Regions from separate parts of the Planococcus sp. APC 3900 genome, predicted to be linked through region 1. Evidence: riboswitches for the same ligand, from Rfam matches in the RefSeq annotation. Region 1 holds a riboswitch; the other holds the start of a gene.
What was found. Region 1 has a riboswitch for cobalamin ahead of QMA04_RS03740 (ABC transporter substrate-binding protein). Riboswitches for the same ligand answer to the same signal wherever they lie in the genome.

Region 1 (10,250 bases):
TGAGAAACGCAGAGGCTATAAAATTTTGGCCGACCACGTCAACCGGATGGATAAATCGATGAAACGCAAAATTCTCGTCGATCAAATGGATGAACCATCGAAAAAAGTGCTGGCCAACTACCTGGAAACCCATAACCCGGAAATGTGGCAGCGCAGCTCGGAACAGCTTCATCATGATCTTGGCCGGAAGTAAGGAAATCCGCTTGGCCAATAAATAAAGGTTTTGTCAAAGTGAGATTTACAGAGAACAACCAGCTTTTTGAACAGAATGTGACATTTCAATTTGCTTCCAACGGATGGTTGAAGTTGTCTATAAAAGGCAGTACACTAGAACTACAGCTTTTCAATAGAAAGCTAGGACACCTGATAGCGAGCAAGTGCCGTGAGCCATTGCGAACAAACCCAAGCCAATGCCTCATGTCTCTTTCTTCGCACCATCAGGCTTTTAAAAAGGTTTTCTGTGAAGGGAAAAATTCCCTGTGCAGAAAACCTTTTTATTTTATGTGTAACGAAGTTTAGCCCGGGTAAAGAGGAATAGGAAAAAAATATTGCACTTTTACCGAAAACACTTATACTTTTTTAGGTGGATTTTATTTAGATTGAAAAGGAGTTTGATTATAGATGGCAGGATTTTGGTATACAGAAAAACAGACAGAGAATTTCGGGATCACAATGAAAATCAACAAGACGCTTCATACGGAGCAAACGGAATTCCAATACCTTGAAATGGCGGAAACCGCGGAATGGGGCAATATGCTGTTTTTGGACGGCATGGTCATGACTTCTGAAAAAGACGAATTCGTCTATCACGAAATGGTTGCACATGTTCCATTGTTCACGCATCCGAATCCGGAAAAGGTGCTGGTTGTCGGTGGCGGCGATGGCGGCGTCATCCGTGAAATCCTGAAACACCCGTCTGTCAAAAAAGCGACGCTTGTCGACATTGACGGCAAAGTGATCGAGTACTCGAAAAAATTCCTGCCAAGCATTGCTTCTGGCCTGGAAGATTCACGCGTGGAAGTGATCGTCGGCGACGGCTTCATGCACATCGCAGAATCGGAAAACGAATTTGATGTCATCATGGTGGATTCAACTGAACCGGTCGGACCGGCAGTCAACTTGTTCTCAAAAGGCTTCTACGCAGGTATTTCAAAAGCGTTGAAAGAAGACGGTATTTTTGTGGCTCAATCTGATAACCCATGGTTCAAAGCAGATTTGATCAAGCAGGTACAGAGCGATGTTAAAGAAATCTTCCCAATCACCAACTTGTACTTGGCGAATATCCCGACTTACCCAAGCGGTCTGTGGGCATTCACCATCGGTTCGAAGAAATACAACCCATTGGAAGTTCCGGCTGAACGTTTCCATGAAATCGACACGAAATACTATACGCCTGAGCTGCACAACGCCGCTTTCGTGTTGCCGAAATTCGTGAAAGATTTGACAGGAGAGTAAATGATGAGATTTGACGAGACTTATTCAGGAAAAGTATTCATCAAAAGCCATCCGAATTACGAAGAATCAAAAGCCGTACTCTACGGCATGCCGATGGACTGGACAGTCAGCTACCGTCCGGGATCCCGTTTTGGCCCGAATAAAATCCGTGAAGTGTCCATTGGTTTGGAAGAATACAGCCCATACCTTGACCGCGAGCTCGGGGACGTGAAATTTTTTGATGCAGGTGACATTCCTTTGCCGTTCGGCAATCCGGAAAAAAGCTTGATCGAAATCGAGACTTACGTCCACACCCTGTTGGCTGATCATAAAATCCCAATGGGCATGGGTGGCGAGCATTTGGTGTCATTGCCGGTTATGAAAGCAGTCGCCAGTAAATATGACGACTTGGCGATCATCCATTTTGATGCGCACACCGATCTTCGAGAAAACTACGAAGGCGAAGAATATTCCCATTCAACGCCGATCCGTAAAATTGCGGACCATATCGGACCGAAGAATGTCTATTCATTCGGCATCCGTTCCGGCATGAAAGAAGAATTCGAGTGGGCCAAAGAACAAGGCATGCACATCTCGAAATTTGAAGTGCTTGAGCCGTTGAAAGAAGTATTGCCGACTCTTGAAGGACGCAATGTCTACGTGACGATCGATATGGACGTCTTGGATCCTGCACATGCACCGGGTACCGGTACAGTTGACGCAGGCGGGATCACATCACGTGAACTGCTGGCTTCAATCCATGCAATCGCAGCATCAGGCGTCAACGTCGTTGGTTTTGATCTTGTGGAGCTTGCTCCTGTCTACGACCATTCCGACCAAACCGCAAACACAGCCAGCAAGCTGATGCGTGAAATGATTTTGGGTTGGGTTAAGTAGAGAAAAGCGGAGGCAGCCGTCTAGCCGCGACAAGCGCTGGAAGCCTTACCGGTAATGGCGTTCTGTGCCGTTACTGGAAAGGCCGAAGCGACTCGAGGGGCTGGCTGTTGGAGCTAAACAATAAGAAAAGCAAAGGCACAAATTTATATCAATCAATATAATTGCAGCAAGAGCCAGCTTGGAATTTTCCAAGTCGGCTTTTTCTATTGTATTTTACGTATCGATTCACAAACCATTTGGGATCTTCAAAGCAACATAAGCTCTCCAAAATAGAATCTTTAATTTAAAACCGGTAAGATAGATGGAGACTACTTATCTGGAAGAGGTGCTGACAATGGAATTGTATAAATGGACAGGCCATCGCGATCAGGCGGTGATGCTGATGGCAAATTTGGCAAATGCGCGGCTGATTTATCTGGTCAATGACGACGAAGCGGTATTGCTCTATGAAGCAGAAGGCGGTCCTGGTTTGCAGGGCGCGGAAGCTTACCAGGTACTGAATGCTGTGGGAGACATCAATGATGGCTATTACGCCGTATTCAATAACGTTCCGGTGTCGGAGGAAGGCCGTGAGCTGTTCGAGTCGCGCTTCCAGAACCGGGCAGGGATGGTAGAGAAAGAACCAGGATTCGCGGCAATTCGCGTACTGCGGCCGGTGAATTCCGATACGTACGCCATTCTGACCTTGTGGAAAGACGAACAATCGTTTAAAAACTGGCAGGAATCGCAGGCATATGGACATGCCCATGCCAAGCGCGGCACAGCGGAAGGCATCGACAAACGCCCGAATATTTTCCCGCGCCCTTCTTTTGTCACAACCTATACAAGATGAGCAACGACACATTAAAATGAACAATTGATGAAAGACCACGTGCATTCAGCTGAGGCTGAAACATGTGGTCTTTTGCTTAATCTGCAGTTACCGCCAATCCTTCATTGAAAAAGACAGTCGAGTCAAGCTATAATATAAAGGTTATCAAAGGACGGGGAGGCGGAGAGCCATGCAAAAGACAGTGACGATCAAACTGACGACGACGATCCGTCAGCCGGATATGGAAGAGCAAGTGATGGTATTGGAATCTCATGGAACCTTGACGGAGAAAAACGAGCTGCGTTACCTGCAATATGCCGAACAGCAGGACGAACTCGAAATCCGGACAACGGTCAAACTTCAAAAAGACGAAGCGGTGATTATGAGAAGCGGCGGCCTGCAGATGCGGCTCCCGTTTTTATTACATAAAGAACAGACGGGAAATCTGACGAATGAACAGGGGTCATTTATGCTGACGACAAAGGCGCATGAATTGTCGGTCAGCGATACGCGGTTTAAAGTCCGATACGACCTTGCACTGGGCTCGGATCCTGTCGGTGAATACGAAATGGAAATACAGTTTATGGAGGCTAAATGATGAACGCAGTAGAAAAAGTCCAACAGGCAATTAAAACGGCATTTACGGAAGCAATTGAAAAAGCGGAATTGACAGCCGAACCGGTTGAAGTTCGTTTAGAATCACCAAAAGACAAAGCGAACGGCGATTACGCCACAAATATTGCGATGCAATTGACGCGTTTGGCGAAAAAGCCGCCCCGCGCGATTGCAGAAGCGATTGTAGCAAACCTCGATAAAGACACAGCGAACATCCAGACAGTGGAAATCGCCGGTCCCGGATTTATCAACATCACCATCAAAAAGGATTACTTACAGGACGTCGTCAAAACCGTGCTCGACCAGAAAGCGGATTACGGCCGTTCAACTGCAGGTGCAGGCGAACGCATCCAAGTGGAATTTGTATCAGCCAACCCGACAGGCGACCTGCATTTGGGCCATGCCCGCGGATCTTCAGTCGGCGACTCGCTGTGCAATGTATTGGACCTTGCAGGATATGACGTATCACGCGAATACTACATCAACGATGCCGGCAATCAAATCAATAATTTGGCATTGTCGATAGAAGCCCGTTATTTTGAAGCACTTGGCCAAGGCGACAGCATGCCGGAAGATGGCTACCGCGGACAGGATATTAAAGATATTGCGGACGCGTTGGTACAGGAACATGGCGACAAATTTGTCAGCATGACTCATGAAGAGCGTTTTGAAGAATTCCGCCAGCACGGATTGAAAGTGGAATTGGCGAAATTGCAGCAGGATCTGGCGGATTTCCGTGTGAAATTCGATGTATGGTATTCTGAATCGTCTCTTTACAAAAACGGCAAGATTGATGAAGCTTTAGCTAAATTGCGTGCCAATGGCCATGTTTTTGAAGAAGACGGAGCAACGTGGTTCCGTTCGACAACGTTCGGTGACGACAAGGACCGTGTTTTGATTAAAAATGACGGTACATATACGTATTTGATGCCCGATATCGCTTACCATGAAGATAAATTGCAGCGTGGCTTCGAAAAGCTCATCAATGTTTGGGGAGCTGATCACCACGGCTATATCCCGCGCATGAAAGCGGCGATTGAAGCACTTGGCTATGACCGCGACACGCTTGAAGTCAGCATCATCCAAATGGTGCAATTGTACAAAGACGGCGAAAAAATGAAGATGAGCAAACGTACGGGTAAAGCAGTAACAATGCGCGAGCTTGTCGAATTGGTCGGCTTGGATGCTGTGCGTTATTTCTTCGCCATGCGTTCCGGCGATACGCATATGGATTTCGATCTGGATTTGGCTGTGTCACAATCCAATGAAAACCCGGTCTTTTATTCGCAATATGCGCATGCCCGCATCTCTTCGATTTTGCGTCAGGCAGAAGAACAGGGATTGACGGTTTCAGAAGACCAGTTGAACTTATTGACTTCTGAAAAAGAAATCGATGTTCTGAAGAAAATCGGTGATTTCCCGCAAGTCATTGCGGATGCAGCCAAGCAGCGTGCACCTCACCGAATCACGACATACATTCATGAATTGGCATCTAATTTCCACAGTTTCTACAATGCCAACAAAGTCTTGGATGCCTCTAACCCGGAATTGACCGGTGCCCGTCTGGCATTGATCATGGCTGTGAAAACAACCTTGGCCAACGCGTTGAAGACAGTCGGCGTCGCAGCTCCGGAAAAAATGTAAGAGACAGACAAACGTTTACGTGTATAATAAAGAGAAACTTCAATCAATGAATCTATCGCTTTTAGAAGCGGGATGAAATGAAGAAACAGAATATGAGAACCATTCATAAAGGTGCTTATGTCTAAGAACATGAGTTAAAAGGGAAGCCGGTTTAATTCCGGCGCGGTCCCGCCACTGTATGTGAGAGGAATCTGCAAAATGCCACTGAAGCAATGCTTTGGGAAGGTGCAGAAACCGAAGACCACAAGCCAGGAGACCTGCCTTTATGACGACACACCCAAACGCCTGCGAGGAAAGGCTGGATGCGCATGCTTTTTTATGGCGTCCTTTCCATCCCCCGCAGTTTGCTGCGGGGGATTTTGTGTTCTCAAGGAGATTTCTTCAAACTTTCTGCATCTGAATCATTTGAGAAATTATTTATATCGTATATAAAAATTGCTAGATAAGTTGAACTAAAGAAACTGGCTTTTACCCAATGCTTCGGACGCTCTGGGTAGAGCGAAGACGATTGCTCCTGCGTAAGCTCGTCGCAGATGAGGTCCCAGGAATGCCTGTTCCCTCATTTGCACCCGCAAGAAGCCAGGCAAAGGACACCTGTCTTCTCGCTTCGCCTAGCCCTTGGCAGCTGGCACCGCGACGTCCTGTCGCGCCGGCTGCATGACCCACATCCTGTGGGCCCGAAAGCGTAGCTGTTTTACGGAATATCGGCTACTACAAATCATTAGTTCAAAAAGCACTACACACAACAAGGGGGATTTATTCATGAAGAAGATTTGGAAGTTTGGTGCAACCGCAGGATTGGCCGCGGTATTGATGGCGGGTTGCGGAGATACGGCGACGCCCGTAGAAGAACAGGATACTGAAACACCGGCGGAACCGCCGACGGAAGTTGCGGATGTAGAATTTCCAGTGACGTTGACGGATGCAGTAGGCGAAGAAGTGGTGATCGAGGAAGAACCGGGAGCCATTGTTTCGATGGTGCCATCAAATACAGAAATCGCTTATGAACTTGGCGTTGGTGACAAATTAGTCGGCGTTTCGGATTTTGATAATTATCCGGAAGAAGCGATGCAAGTTGAAAAGATCGGCGGCCAGGAATTCAATGTGGAAAAAATCATTGGCCTGCAACCGGATTTGGTGCTTGCGCATGAATCGGGATTGGGTGTTGGCGACGCTGGGCTTCAGCAGTTGCGTGACGCTGGACTCGAGGTCTTTGTAGTCAACAATGCCGTCAGCTTTGATGAAGTCTACGATTCCATTACAGTGATCGCACAAGCGACAGGCACCATGGAAGAGGCGGAAAGCATCGTTTCTGAAATGGAAGTCCAAGTGGCGGAAATCGAAGAATTGGCAAGCACAATCGAAGAGCCGAAGACTGTCTTTCTGGAAGTCGGAAGTGAACCCGACATCTACACGACCGGAAAAGGCACGTTCATGGATGAAATGTTGACGCTCATCAACGCTGAAAATATAGCGGGCGATTTGGTAGGCTGGGCAAAAATGGACGCAGAAGCAGTCGTTGCAGCTGATCCAGACGTCATCATCACAACAGAAGGCGGCTATATCGAAGATGCAGTCGACCAAATCAAATCGCGCAATGGATTTGCGGAAGTGACAGCTGTCAAAGAAGATGCTGTCTATAACCTGGATTCGGACATGCTCACCCGTTCAGGCCCACGTTTATCAGAAGGGCTGATGGAAATGGCGAAAGCTGTTTATCCTGAAGTGTTCAATGAGTAAGAATGTACTGGCATACAGCGTCTCGCTGCTGATTTTAGCAGGCGCCATTTTGCTGGGGGTGACGGTCGGAACGGTTTCCATTTCGCCCGTCGTGTTATGGAATCCGTCTTCGGATGAGGCAGCAGCCAATATTTTATGGAATATCCGCATGCCCCGTGTTATTTTAGCCGGGCTTGTCGGAGCGGCACTGGCGATTGCCGGGGCTGCGTTCCAAGGGCTTCTGAAGAACCCATTGGCCGATCCTTACACCCTGGGAGTGTCTTCCGGTGCCTCAGTCGGCGCTGTGATGACGCTCTTTTTTGGCATATCCATCCCATTTTTAGGACCATTCACTTTGCCGGTCATGAGCATGATCGGGGCGTTGCTCACAATGCTCGCCGTGATGAGTTTCGCAAAATTGGTGGATCGCTCCATGAAAATGGAAACCGTCATTTTAACAGGCATCATCTTCAGTTCTTTTCTGGGCTCAATCATCTCCCTGATGATTGCATTGACCGGAGAAGAGCTGCGCCAAATCATCGGCTGGCTGCTGGGCAGTGTGTCGATGCGCGGATGGCCATATGTACGGATGGCGCTGCCGTTTGTTTTGATCGGTTCATTCGTCTTGTGGCTGAAACGCAGAGAATTGAACGCCATGCTGTTTGGTGAAGAACGCGCACAACATTTGGGCGTCGATGTCAGAAAGAGCAAAATGATCATCTTAATCGGCGGTTCGGTACTGACAGGAGCAGCCGTTTCAGTTTCCGGAACCATCGGCTTTGTCGGTCTGGTGGTGCCGCATATGACCCGCTTATTATGGGGATCGGATCATCGCCACGTCCTGCCATTATCGTTCATCAATGGAGCCGCGTTATTGATCATTTGTGACTTGGTGTCGAGAACAATCATCTCACCGACGGAATTGCCGATCGGTGTCATTACCGCATTTATCGGAGCACCGGTATTTGCATTCATCTTTTTCCGGCAACGCAAAGGAGGGGTATGACCATGCTTGAAATAAAAGGAATAACAGGCGGCTATGGCGAGAAGAATATCGTCAACGACGTATCTTTTACTGTCAATAAAGGCTCGATCCTCGGGATTTTGGGACCCAATGGAAGCGGCAAATCTACCTTGATGAAATTGATCAGTGGAGTGCTTCCCGCTGCAGGTGGAGAAGTCCGGATTGACGGCAAACCCATGGCTGATTTTACGGCGAAAGAACTGGCCAGGAAAATGGCGGTCTTGCCTCAATTGCATGCACACGCTTTTGCCCATACGGTTCGTGAAACGGTTTCACTTGGCAGGTATCCGCATCAAAGCGGCTGGTTTTCTTCCTGGTCGGATGAAGACGAAGAAGCTGTTGTGGAAGCGATGGGGTTGATGGACATCAGCCAATATGAACAGACACAAATCGATCGGATGTCGGGCGGCGAACAACAGCGCGTCTTCGTGGCACAGGCTCTGGCACAAGATGCAGGGATCCTGCTTTTGGATGAGCCGACCAACCATCTGGATATCAACCACCAGAAGGAATTGCTCGATACCATCAAAAAGCAGGCCATTGAAAAAGACTTGACGATTGTCTCTATTTTTCATGATATCAACCTGGCTTCCATGTATTGCGATCAATTGCTGCTGATGGATGGAGGAGGGGTCGTCCGGATCGGCGAACCGCATGAAGTGGTTCGGGAACAAGATATTGAAACCGTCTATCATACACGCGTCAGCAACCACCCGCATCCGGAACTGCCTAAACCGCAGATCACTTTATTGCCGGGCGTCGAGCGCGAATCCAGTGAGGCAAGCATACGGGCAAAGGACTTCCGGATTTCCAAAGACATGGTGCTCTACCAGAGTCCGATTCCGTTAAAGACGGTATCATCCGCAGTCGTCAATGCAGGCTCCGGTTGGTTCCGCAATTTCATGAACCGCCATGTGGATGCATTTTACAACATCAACAACAGTGTCCAGGAAATGTCCGAGTATATCGAAGAAAGCGGACTGAAAACGACGGACACTGTAGGGATGATGACAGCTGTCCAAACGGAAGATGCCATCATTAAAGAGTATGAGGGCCCATTCGGCTCAGTGGTGATTGCTGTCACTGCTGGTGTTGGAAACGGCGTTGACGTCTCAAAAGCGGTAGAGCGCACCTTGCGTGTCGGGACCATCAATACCTGGATCCTGGTCAATGGCATCTTATCCGATGAAGCGTTTATCCAGGCAATGATCACTGCAACAGAAGCGAAGACCAAAGCCCTTCAGCAGGAGCAAGTCAAAGATCCACTGACCGGCACGATCGCGACCGGCACGTCCACTGACAGCTGCCTGGTAGCAGCCACGCAGCAAGGCGAGGAGTTGCCTTATGCCGGCCCCATCACCGAACTTGGAAAATTGATCGGCGTCGGTGTTTTCGAATGCACTATTGAAGCGCTCAAATTGTATCAGTTGGCGAAAGCGAAAAGCCTATGATTTCGCATCTGATTGCTATTGCGCTGGGCCTGGCCATCGACCGTATGATTGGTGATCCGCCCAATTGGCCACATCCTGTCCGCTGGATCGGGACTGCGATCCGCAAGTTGACCAAACGCTGGAATCACGGACCGAACGCTTTCCGGAACGGTTTTTGGCTGCTGGGAACGATTGCTGTGACCATTTTTCTGCTCGTTTACGCGGTTGTTTTTTGGGCTTATTCTTTAAATGCGTTTTTGGGAATTGCTGTAGAAGCCGTATTGATCGCTTCCGGGCTTGCACAGAAGAGCCTGAAAGACGCAGCGATGGAGGTCTACGATCCATTGACGAATAAAAACTTTGTCCTGGCACGTGAAAAGTTGTCCTGGATTGTCGGCAGGGATACAGAAGGTTTAAATGAAAGTGAAATTACAAGAGGCGTCGTGGAGACGGTGTCGGAGAATACCAGCGATGGTGTCACTGCACCGCTGTTCTGGGCATTTCTGCTCGGCGCTCCGGGCTTGTGGCTGTATAAATCCGTCAATACACTTGATTCGATGGTCGGCTACCGAAATGAAGAGTTTGAGCAGTTCGGTTTTGCCTCTGCAAAAGCGGATGATGTACTAAACTTCATTCCGAGCCGCCTGACCGGATTTTTGATTTTAATCCTCACATC
Region 2 (10,250 bases), 430 kb from region 1:
AAAAATTGGCAGTTGCCCGTGGCTTCTCGAAAGATGCCCAGCTCCATATGCCTGGAGGATTAGGCCATGCCTATACAGTAGCTGCAACAAACAAAGAGAATGCTTTAACTTTCTACTCCAATTATGGAAAGAACGTCTCAATCGGAGCACCAGGGGGGGACTACGGGCCTCTTGCGGATCAGGGACTTTATGATGTGAGGCATATGACCCTCACCACCTATCCGACTAATCTGGCGCAGTCAGTGACTAGCCAGTACGCCGGGTTTGAAAAAGGTTATGAATTCATGACAGGTACGAGCTTGGCGGCGCCTAAAGTGTCCGCAACCGCCGCCCTGGTAATTGCGGAATACGAAGAAGTACATGGGAAAAAGCCCAAAGTACGTGAAGTTGAAAAAATCCTGGAAAAAGGCGCGGTGAAGGGAGACTCCAAAAAGTTTGGAGCTGGAATTGTGAATGCGCATGATTCACTCCAATTAATCGGCCAGAAGAAAAAATAAAAGGAGGGACCAAGATGAGAAAAAAATTCTTTGGCTTTTTGCCCAAAAAAGAAAGTGCATCAAAAACCAATTATCATGCAGCTGAACTTTCGGAAAAGGAAATGATGGGAGTTGAAGGAGCTTCTAGTGCCTATTTAGAACATTTTTACGAACAGGATAAAGTGAAAGGTGTATTGGATCCCATTTATCAAAAAGCATTTTAAATAAAAGAAGTCATTCAGCAATTAAACTGAATGACTTCTGATCAATAGAGATATTAGTAACCTTCAGGTTCTCGGTCGAATAACCCGATAATCTCCTTCACATCTACTTTGATGGCAACTTTAGGCGACTCGGTTTGCGGTGCATCAGAGGCTTGAAAAGCAGATGCAGAATCAGTGGCTGTGACAAGAGAAGCAAAAAGTGTAAGGGAAACGAGTAATTTTTTCATGAATGATAATCTCCTTTTTGTTGGATATTTTTTTCTTATATCCATCATAAGGCGGGAGACTGGTTGAAAAAAATTGGTAAAATTCGCTCTTTTATTCTTGATGAAATCTTGGATTTAAACAGGTTTTTTTACCCGAAAACTGTTAAGTAACTGACGCAATGAGCAAAATGCTAAAAAAACTTAAGGAAGGAGGATGCGCAATGGAGATTGCCTTTCCATTTACCATTTACACAGACACGGAAACTGACATGCACTTATCGAACAACAAGCCGCTGATCCACTTGAATACACTGGCCCAAATCTGTTTCCGCGCTTTTTCCCAGGCATCGGGTCTGCCAAAGCCTGAAATTGTCATTCTCGATGATAAAGCTGTAGAAGGGGTTAGCCAGTCGGGTCGATTCGAGATGGATTTTGATCACAATTACTTTAAAAAAGTAGGGGAAATCAGTTCAGAGCTTGCAAAAGAAAAAAGATTTCGATTGGGCCTTTTGTATGAAAAGAATGCCGAAGAAGAACAAGTGATTGAAAGCTACGAAAAGGCGGTTCTTCTGCACGGAGAATTAACAATTGTCCGCGAAAGCAAACAACTGGATTCAAAAGAAACAGCCATTCAATGGATTACAGACTAAGGAGATGATTTCATGAACAAGCTATTGCAATATGGACTCTTAGCGATTGCGGGTGTACTGGTAGTCGTAGTGTATAAAACATTTTTCTAAAGAGAGGAAGATAGATGATGAACCTGACAATAAACGATGTGAACAAGCATTTCGGACCGTATCATGCAGTAAAGAACTTGTCTTTATCAGTAAGCCAAGGCGAAGCCGTGGGACTGCTGGGACGAAACGGCGCAGGAAAAACGACGACGATCCGGATGATTCTCGGGTTATTGCAGCAGGAAAGCGGAAGCATCGAATGGGGAGGAAAGTCATTCTCACGGAAAGAAGTCAAACTGGGCTATTTGCCTGAGGAAAGAGGGCTTTATCCGAAGATGAACATGATGGACCAACTGGTTTATTTTGGCCAATTGGAAGGCATGAGCAAGCGTGCTGCAAAGCAGGAGGCGATGAAATGGATTGAACGATTGGAAATAAGCCAGTATATCAAAAAAGACACAGGAGATTTATCGAAAGGAAACCAGCAAAAAATTCAATTGATCGCTGCGCTTATGCATGATCCGGATTTGATTATTTTGGATGAACCTTTCAGCGGACTTGATCCTGTTAATGCCCAAATGTTGGAGCAGGTGATAGAAAGTCTGATTCAAGAGAAAAAAACCTTAATCTTCTCAAGCCATCGAATGGAGAGCGTTGAATCATTTTGCGATCGGGTCTATTTGATGAAGCAAGGCGAGGTCGTGCTTTCAGGATCCATCTCGGATATCAAGACCCAATACGGATTTAAGTATGTAAATATCGAATCTACCCAGCCCCTGGAAGAATATTTGATGGGCTTGCAAACTGAGTTTATAAAAAAGGGGAAAGAATATCAATTACAGGTAAAAACCATGGATCAAGGGTTATACCTCATCGAAAAAATAAAAAGCTTGGTTCCGATTCGGAAAATCGGCATCGCCGATCCATCATTAAACCAAATCTTTATTGAAAAGGCAGGGGATTGAGATTGAGAAATTTTTATCTGGTCTTTAAACAATCTTTTCGGGAAAGAGTGACTTCGAAGTCCTACCTTACGACAACGTTTGCGTTGATTCTGATTTCCATATTCGCCATTTCATTGCCCAGCATCTTGGAGAATTTTGCGGATCCGAAAGAAGAAATGGTGGTTGTATCCAATGCCGCCGATATAACTGTCTCGGAACTGGAAAAGCAATTGACCGATTGGGAGTGGAAAGAAGGGGCACAACAGCAGATAGAATCTTTGAAAAAAGAAGCGCAGGAAGGAAAAATTGCTGGCTTATACCTAATTGATGACAATGCCAGCAATTATTCTGTGACCTATTTTTCCAAATCGAATGACGTCGCTTTAAATTCGTCTCTGTCCCAGTATCTTCAGGCGAAGAATACGCAAAGAATTGCCGATAGCAACGGTATGTCGGAAGCGGATCAACAGTCCTTGTTCGTTCCGGTTGCCATGGAAAAAGGACAATTCACTTCAGAGAATGAAGTATCGGTGTTTGTGATTTACTTGATGCTGATGTTCATTTTGATGGCAGTTATGATGTATGGCACAACGATTGCAACCGGCGTCGCCTCAGAAAAAGCTTCACGGGTCATGGAAGTAATGGTGACAAAAGTAAACCCGCTGGCGATGATTTTCGGTAAAATATTCGGAATCGCTTTAGCAAGCCTCATGCAGTTCGCCGCTTTCTTTGGATCTGTTGCGTTGTACTTGAAATCAGGGCTTGTGGAACCCGCACAAAGTTTAGGGAATTTTGACTTGAATCTATCGGCGCTGACAGCCGAGCATTGCGTGTACTTCTTCATCTTCTTTTTATTGGGGTATTTATTATATGCTTCTCTATATGCGGTGTTCGGTTCCATGGTCAGCCGTCCTGAAGAACTGAACGGAACGACGATGCCAATTTCTATTCTCTTGATGGTCAGTGCTTTCTCGGGAATCCTTTTTGTCATGGATGACCCTGCATCAACGCTATCCAAGTTCATGGCAACATTTCCGTTTACCTCACCATTCAATATGATTATTCTGATCATGAAAGACGCTGCATCATTTGGGGAAATCGCTCTATCCATCGGCTTGCTGGTGATCACCACCTTTGCATTCGGTTATTTTGCAGCAAAAGTCTATCCGAAAGGCATCCTTCACTTCGGAGAAAATTTGAAACTGCGTCAGCTTATTATGAGGAAGTCATAAATTGCTTCTCTGGTTGTGTTTGCAAAAACGCGCTTTTGCGGTAAGCTAAATGAAAGAATAATTGAATAACCGTAACAGGTGCCCTTCGGGGAGAATAGGGAATGAAGTGAAAATCTTCAGCGGTCCCGCCACTGTAACGGGGAGTTTTACAGATTTGCCACTGGAGATTGGTCCGGGAAGGCCTGTAAAACGGTGATCCGGAGCCAGGAGACCTGCCTGCTTACGTTCTGCTGATAGATCATGGAAAAGTCTTTAGTTTATTTGTTCACGCAAATAAACTGGAGGCTTTTTCTTTTTAATTCAGAAAGGGGAAGAGAAAGATGAATTTATTGCAGCAAACAATGGAGCGTATTCAAGGGTTGGACCAGGAAATGGTGGGAAAAGCGCGGGAGCGTGTGGACAGCCTGATCAAGCCGCCGCACAGTCTCGGCAAGCTGGAAGAGCTCGCTGTGCAATTGGCTGGAATTTCGGGAGAATTGTATCCAGAGTTTGATCGAAAAGCGATTATCGTGATGGCTGCCGACCACGGCGTTTATGAGGAAGGGATTTCTTCCAACCCGCAGGAAGTGACATATGCGCAAACGATGTTCATCGCAAAAGGCATCACCGGAGTCGGAGTTTTGGCGAAAACAGCGGGAGCGGAAGTGGTCACCGTCGACATCGGCGTTAAAGGAGACTTTCCGAATGATGCAGGGGTGATCGGCCGGAAAATCAGGCAAGGCGCAGGCAATATTGCGACAGGGCCGGCGATGACGATAGAAGAAGCGATCCGCTCGCTGGAAACGGGGATTGCCATTGCAGAAGCGGAAATCCAAAAAGGCGCCAATCTGCTGGGGACCGGCGAAATGGGCATCGGCAACACCACGCCAAGCACCGCCATTTTATCGGTGCTTGGAAACATTCCATCTGAAGAGATTACCGGCAAAGGTGCAGGAGTCGGCAGTGGAGGAATCTCGCATAAAGCCCAAGTCATTAAGAAAGCGATTGAAACGAACCGGCCGGATAAAGACAATGCCATCGACGTTTTGGCCAAAGTCGGTGGACTGGAAATCGGCGGCATGGCAGGTGTCATGATCGGAGCGGCAGCAAACCGCGTGCCGGTTGTACTGGATGGGTACATCTCCACCATTGCGGCGCTGATAGCGGTGTCGATCGAACCGAAAGTGAAACATTACCTGATTGCTTCGCATGCAAGCGCTGAACCGGGCGGGAAAAAAGCAAGTGAATTGCTGGGCATCCAGCCGGTGCTGCATATGGAGATGTGTTTAGGTGAAGGGTCGGGCGCCGCTTTAGCATTCCCACTTGTAGATGCGGCCTGCCGGATAATGAAAGAAATGGCCACGTTTTCGGAAGTTGGCCTTAAGATTTGATGAAGAGAGGAGAAAAAGATGTTTACTGAAGAAGAAAAAAGAGGTGTATATAAAGCAATTTACACTAGAAGAGATATTCGCAGCTTTTTGCCGACGCCTGTCCCGGAAGAACTGATCACCACTATTCTGGAGGCTGCACACCATGCGCCGTCCGTAGGATTCATGCAACCCTGGAATTTCATTATCGTATCTTCATCTGAAACAAAAGAAAAGCTGGCCTGGGCCGCAGATAAGGAGCGGCGGGCACTGGCCATTCATTACGAAGGGGAGAAAGAAAACAAGTTTCTCGGATTGAAAGTAGAAGGCATAAAGCAGGCGCCCGTAACGATTTGTGTAACTTGTGATCCGACAAGAGGCGGCTCTCATGTCCTGGGGCGCAATTCCATTCCTGAAACAGACGCCTTATCCACGGCCTGTGCCATCCAAAATATGTGGTTGGCTGCCTGTGCAGAAGGCTTAGCGATGGGCTGGGTAAGCTTCTATAAGAAAAACGACGTCCGGGACATCCTGGACATTCCGCCGCATATCGATCCGATCGCCCTTCTGTCGCTCGGTTATACGGAAGATTATCCTGATAAGCCAATTCTGGAAGCAGCGGGATGGGAAAAAAGACGTTCGTTAAAAAACCTGGTTTTTGAGGATATATGGAGTGGGAATTAGAGCTTTTATAAGTAATGAAACAGCTGATGATAAAAAAGAAAAGCCATTTAAAAAGGGAAAACTTTTTCAAAAGTTTTCCCTTTTTTATAGACAGTTATATCACTTAATGATATATTATTTTCAGACATATCACAAAGTGATATAAAGGAGTGGGAATATGAAATCATTAGAGCAGCTGACGGATTCCGTTTTTTACATTATGGCCGCTTTCACAACACCGAGGCACGGCTACGCAGTAATGAATATAGTGGAGGAGATAACGGATGGAGCGGTAGTGATCGGACCGGCATCCCTGTATACGATCATTAAAAAGCTGACAAATGAAGCGTATATCGAGCTTTACGAAGATGCGGATTCCAGGCGCAAAGTCTATATGCTGACAGCTTTGGGAAGAGAAGTCTTAAAGCAGGATATTGAACGAAGAAAAACGATGGTCCAATTTGCGGAAACAGGATTACAAGGAGGAGAAGCCTGATGAGAAACAAAAAATACATGATGTCCGGTGGATTAGCATTTTCAGAACAAAGTGATTTGGAAAAATTGCGGGAAAAGGCGGCGCAGGGCTGGAATGTTAAACGCTTTAAATTTATGGGATACCAACTGGAAAAAGGCGCACAGGAAGACGTGATTTTCAGCATCGATTATCGTGATTTTAAAAAAGGCGAAGAAGAGGAATACTTCGAGATGTTTGAAATGGCTGGTTGGAATCATGTCAGTTCAAATGCCGGCATCCATTTGTTTAAAGCCTTGCCGGGCACAAAGCCGATCTACAGTGACAAAGAATCGTCTGTCGATAATCTGGTCCGCCAGCAAAAGCCCTTAATTTCCATTTCCATCGTTTGTGTATTGATCACAATCATCAGTTATGTACTGTCCCAAATGGGTCCGGATCTCGTTCAAACTGTTTTTCATGTGCTGTTTCTCAGCTTTGTGGTGCTTACTTTCCCGGTATTGATGACCGCGGGTGCCATCACATTTCAGCTATGGAGAGCAAAACGCGTTCACGTATAGAAAAAATGGATGTAAACATAAAAAGAACAGGCAACGCGTATCCAATCGCGTCTCCTGTTCTTTTGAAGTTGGAACTGTATTGTTTACTGATTGACTGGACCTTTATTGATTTCCGTCAGTGCAGAATTGACTTCGAAAATCTTGGCATGGACCGGTGAAATGCCAAACCCGGCTAAGCGCTTAGTATGCATATCTACGTATTTTTCAGCGGTCTCTTTTGTTTGGAAAAGATATATACCGCCGGCTTCCTTTGTTTTCGGGTTTTCAGTCCAAATCTTCCACAGAAAGCCCTTTTCCTCGTTGATGCTTTTCGCCAGTTCTGTGAACGACTCTGCCATTTCATCTCCGAAAGGGCCATCCATCTTAAAATCTACTTGAAGAATATATGCCATGGTGTTTCCTCCTTATTTTGTAGCTGGTGTGAAATACGATTCCCCTAAAATTTCATGGGCCTGATAATGGCCAGGGGCGAGTTCTTTTTCAATAAATGCATTTATCTCTGCTGATTCCACATCGTACATCACTTCAATTTCCTTGGAAAACAGCAGTTGTTCTTTTTCCAGCAGCTGAGAAAGTGCAGGTTGCGGTTTGGCTTGCAGGTCTTCCTGATTCAGCACTTGCTTCAAGCCGTCCACATAGGATTCGAACGGCCGACCGCCGACAAGTTTGACGCCTTTGTTGTCTTCATTGACCATGATGATGGAAGGGAAGCCGCGGGCACCCAAACTTCTGGCCAGTGCAAAATCTTCATTCAATGCCTGCTGTCCGGCTGGTTGTTCCGCCTGCTGCACAATGGTTTGACCATCAAGGCCCATCTGATTGACGATGTCGATCATAACGGAAGCCTCTGAAATGTTTTGGTTGAATGCGAAAAGGGCTTCTCTTGCGCGCCGCAAGTATTCATTCGCCTTTTCTTCGCTATGGACATCCTGAATCACCTTGAAGACGCGGGAAGGAGGATAAGACGACTGGACAGGATTGTCGATCATCAATGTTCCGTCAATCGGCATTCTTGAATGGTCGCCGACTTCTCTCCAATGGCCTGCGACGTCGGCTGGCTTATAGATGCCATTTGCAGGATCAATGGGCCCGTCATGCCACTTCTCTAGCAAGCCGCCCATAACGGTCTGGGAGTTGAAATGTTCACCGTACTGTTCTGTGAATCGGCGCAACACCGGTTCGATGGCCCAGCAATGGGAACAGATTGGATCTGTTACATAATAAAGGGTAACTGATTTTTGAGGCTTGCTGAAATCAATGAGTCCGGTTTCCTCTTCTTCTGCAACGCCGCAAATGCCTGTTTCGATATCGCACATCAGATTGTTATTTTTCATTTTTATTTCCTCCTCTTGAATTGGCTATGACTGAGTGTTTTCGGTTAGCTTATTTGCTTTACAATTCGATCTTAAGCCATAATGAAAGCAATCAACACCAATAGTTCCGGTGATTTGTCGCTTATGCAACACATTCCGGAAATTGTCGGAAAAGGAGTGAAAGGCGAATGACGCAAACCAAGACGGACCCACGCGTGATCCGAACCCGTAAATTGATTATGGATTCCTTCATCACGCTTTCAGAAGGAAAAGAGTTTAAGGATATTACGGTAAAAGACATCACAGCCGAAGCCATGATTAACCGGGCGACGTTCTATTACCATTTCGAGGATATATACGATTTATTGGAGAAGGCCTTATCGGAAGTTTTATTGGTGAATCTGGATTCAGACACTTACCGGCACGATGAACTGAACGAAGAAACGTTCGTCAAAATCTTCGAAGCGGTCACCAATTTTCAAACCTCCCTCTCGAACCGGTGCCACCGGGGATACGAAGATACCATCGCCCGGATTATACGGGAGCAGCTCGAAGTCCTGTTCCATAAACTATTGGTGAAGCAAAAGGGAATCGGGCAAGAAGGAGCCCTTAAAACTACTGCGGTCATGCTCAGTTGGGGAATCTACGGGGCATCGGTGGAATGGAAAAGGAACAGCCAAGCCTCTCCGGAAGAATTCATCAAAGCGGCTGTCCCTTATATCGAGCATGGCATTCATTTTAATAAGTAAGGAATGAAAAGTGGGGAGGCGATGGGATGGCAAGCATCCAGGACGTTGCCAGAATAGCAGGCGTCTCTGTTGCGACTGTTTCGCGTGTATTGAACAATCATCCATATGTGAAAAAGGAAAAAGTGGAAGCAGTGGAAAAGGCTATTGCAGAAACAGGATATATCCAAAATATCAATGCCATCAATTTGAAAAAAGGCAAAACAAACCTGGTGGGTGTGGTGCTGCCCATCGTGGATCATCCGTATTTTTCGCAATTGATACAAGGGATTTCCCAATCAGCGGCAGATCAGCACTATAAGCTGGTTCTTTACCAGACCGGTTATCATGAAGGCCAGGAAATGGAAGCATTGGAGATGTTGAAGCTTAAGCAAATCGACAGCCTGATCATTTGTTCGAGAAAAGTTTCGCTGGAGACCATCGAGCGCTATCGCCAATACGGCACGATCGTGTTATTCGAAAATGGCGGAACTACGCCGTTGAGTTATACCTTCGTTGATCATTACGCCTGTTTTATGAACGCACTGGCTTACCTGTATGACAAGGGGCACCGGGAGATCGGATTCTCCATCAATCGATCCGATGGCACAAACAGCAGATACCGGGAACAGGCGTACCAGGATTTTCTGAAAATGAAGGGCTTGCCTTATCATGAAGAATATATGGTGAGGGATTGCCTGTATCTGGAAGACGGTGAACGCATATTACAGCGGTTTTCACAACTTCAGCGCCGTCCGACAGCTCTGCTGGCAACGAGTGATCAAGTGGCGGCTGGCATTGTGATTGCCAGCTCCAAATACGGCATCTCCATTCCGAAAGATTTGGCGATCATCGGATTCGATAATCACCCGATCGCCAAAGCGATGGATATCACCACCATCGGCATCCCCTTGAATTCCATCGGCCAGCTTCTGTTCGGCCAGACCTTGTCAAAAGAGGTATCACACGAAGAAGTTGCCGTCCGCTTGATTGAAAGGCGGACTGTTTGAAGAGCTTTTGTATACGACAAAAAGCAGCGTGGTCGTTAAACAGTAAGGGCAAAAAGTCTGGTGCGATCATGCCCCCGGAAAGGGTTACACTCACAAAAGACATCTCCAACTGCCACGAATCAACGAAAGCTGCTTCTTGTTTTCAGCATACGGTATGATATCGTTCTCAGGTCAAGGGAATTCCTGCAATTCTTTTAATAATTGAGGAGACTCATTGAAACCAACAAAACAAGAAGCTGTCTCGAAAGTTAGTTTTGCTGACTTTCAGGATAGCTTCTCTTTTTTTCATAGCTGAATTTTGGATAGAAGTGCCGGTTGCCGATTGGAGAAGCCACTCGGACGCTTTGGGCATGGCTCCCGCCGAAAGCTGAGCACAGACCGCTCATCTTCCTGCTTCGCCCA

Region 2: another riboswitch for cobalamin. It lies ahead of cobT (nicotinate-nucleotide--dimethylbenzimidazole phosphoribosyltransferase); the one in region 1 lies ahead of QMA04_RS03740 (ABC transporter substrate-binding protein).

What each region holds. Positions count from the first base shown of each region.
Region 1 is NZ_JASDCT010000001.1:740,619-750,868, forward strand. Features, by position in the region: gene QMA04_RS03710 (YwhD family protein) at 1-193, shown strand, start outside; gene speE (spermidine synthase) at 622-1,455, shown strand; gene speB (agmatinase) at 1,459-2,331, shown strand; gene QMA04_RS03725 (antibiotic biosynthesis monooxygenase family protein) at 2,666-3,163, shown strand; gene QMA04_RS03730 (YwiB family protein) at 3,333-3,740, shown strand; gene argS (arginine--tRNA ligase) at 3,740-5,401, shown strand; cobalamin riboswitch at 5,494-5,680, shown strand; gene QMA04_RS03740 (ABC transporter substrate-binding protein) at 6,164-7,141, shown strand; gene QMA04_RS03745 (FecCD family ABC transporter permease) at 7,134-8,126, shown strand; gene QMA04_RS03750 (adenosylcobinamide amidohydrolase) at 8,129-9,595, shown strand; gene cbiB (adenosylcobinamide-phosphate synthase CbiB) at 9,592-10,250, shown strand, end outside.
Region 2 is NZ_JASDCT010000001.1:309,715-319,964, forward strand. Features, by position in the region: gene QMA04_RS01545 (S8 family serine peptidase) at 1-497, shown strand, start outside; gene QMA04_RS01550 (hypothetical protein) at 512-700, shown strand; gene QMA04_RS01555 (hypothetical protein) at 754-927, opposite strand; gene QMA04_RS01560 (hypothetical protein) at 1,128-1,556, shown strand; gene QMA04_RS01565 (ABC transporter ATP-binding protein) at 1,664-2,548, shown strand; gene QMA04_RS01570 (ABC transporter permease) at 2,551-3,759, shown strand; cobalamin riboswitch at 3,819-3,993, shown strand; gene cobT (nicotinate-nucleotide--dimethylbenzimidazole phosphoribosyltransferase) at 4,080-5,129, shown strand; gene bluB (5,6-dimethylbenzimidazole synthase) at 5,148-5,789, shown strand; gene QMA04_RS01585 (PadR family transcriptional regulator) at 5,947-6,264, shown strand; gene QMA04_RS01590 (DUF2812 domain-containing protein) at 6,264-6,800, shown strand; gene QMA04_RS01595 (monooxygenase) at 6,884-7,192, opposite strand; gene QMA04_RS01600 (DsbA family protein) at 7,205-8,134, opposite strand; gene QMA04_RS01605 (TetR/AcrR family transcriptional regulator) at 8,302-8,862, shown strand; gene QMA04_RS01610 (LacI family DNA-binding transcriptional regulator) at 8,889-9,848, shown strand.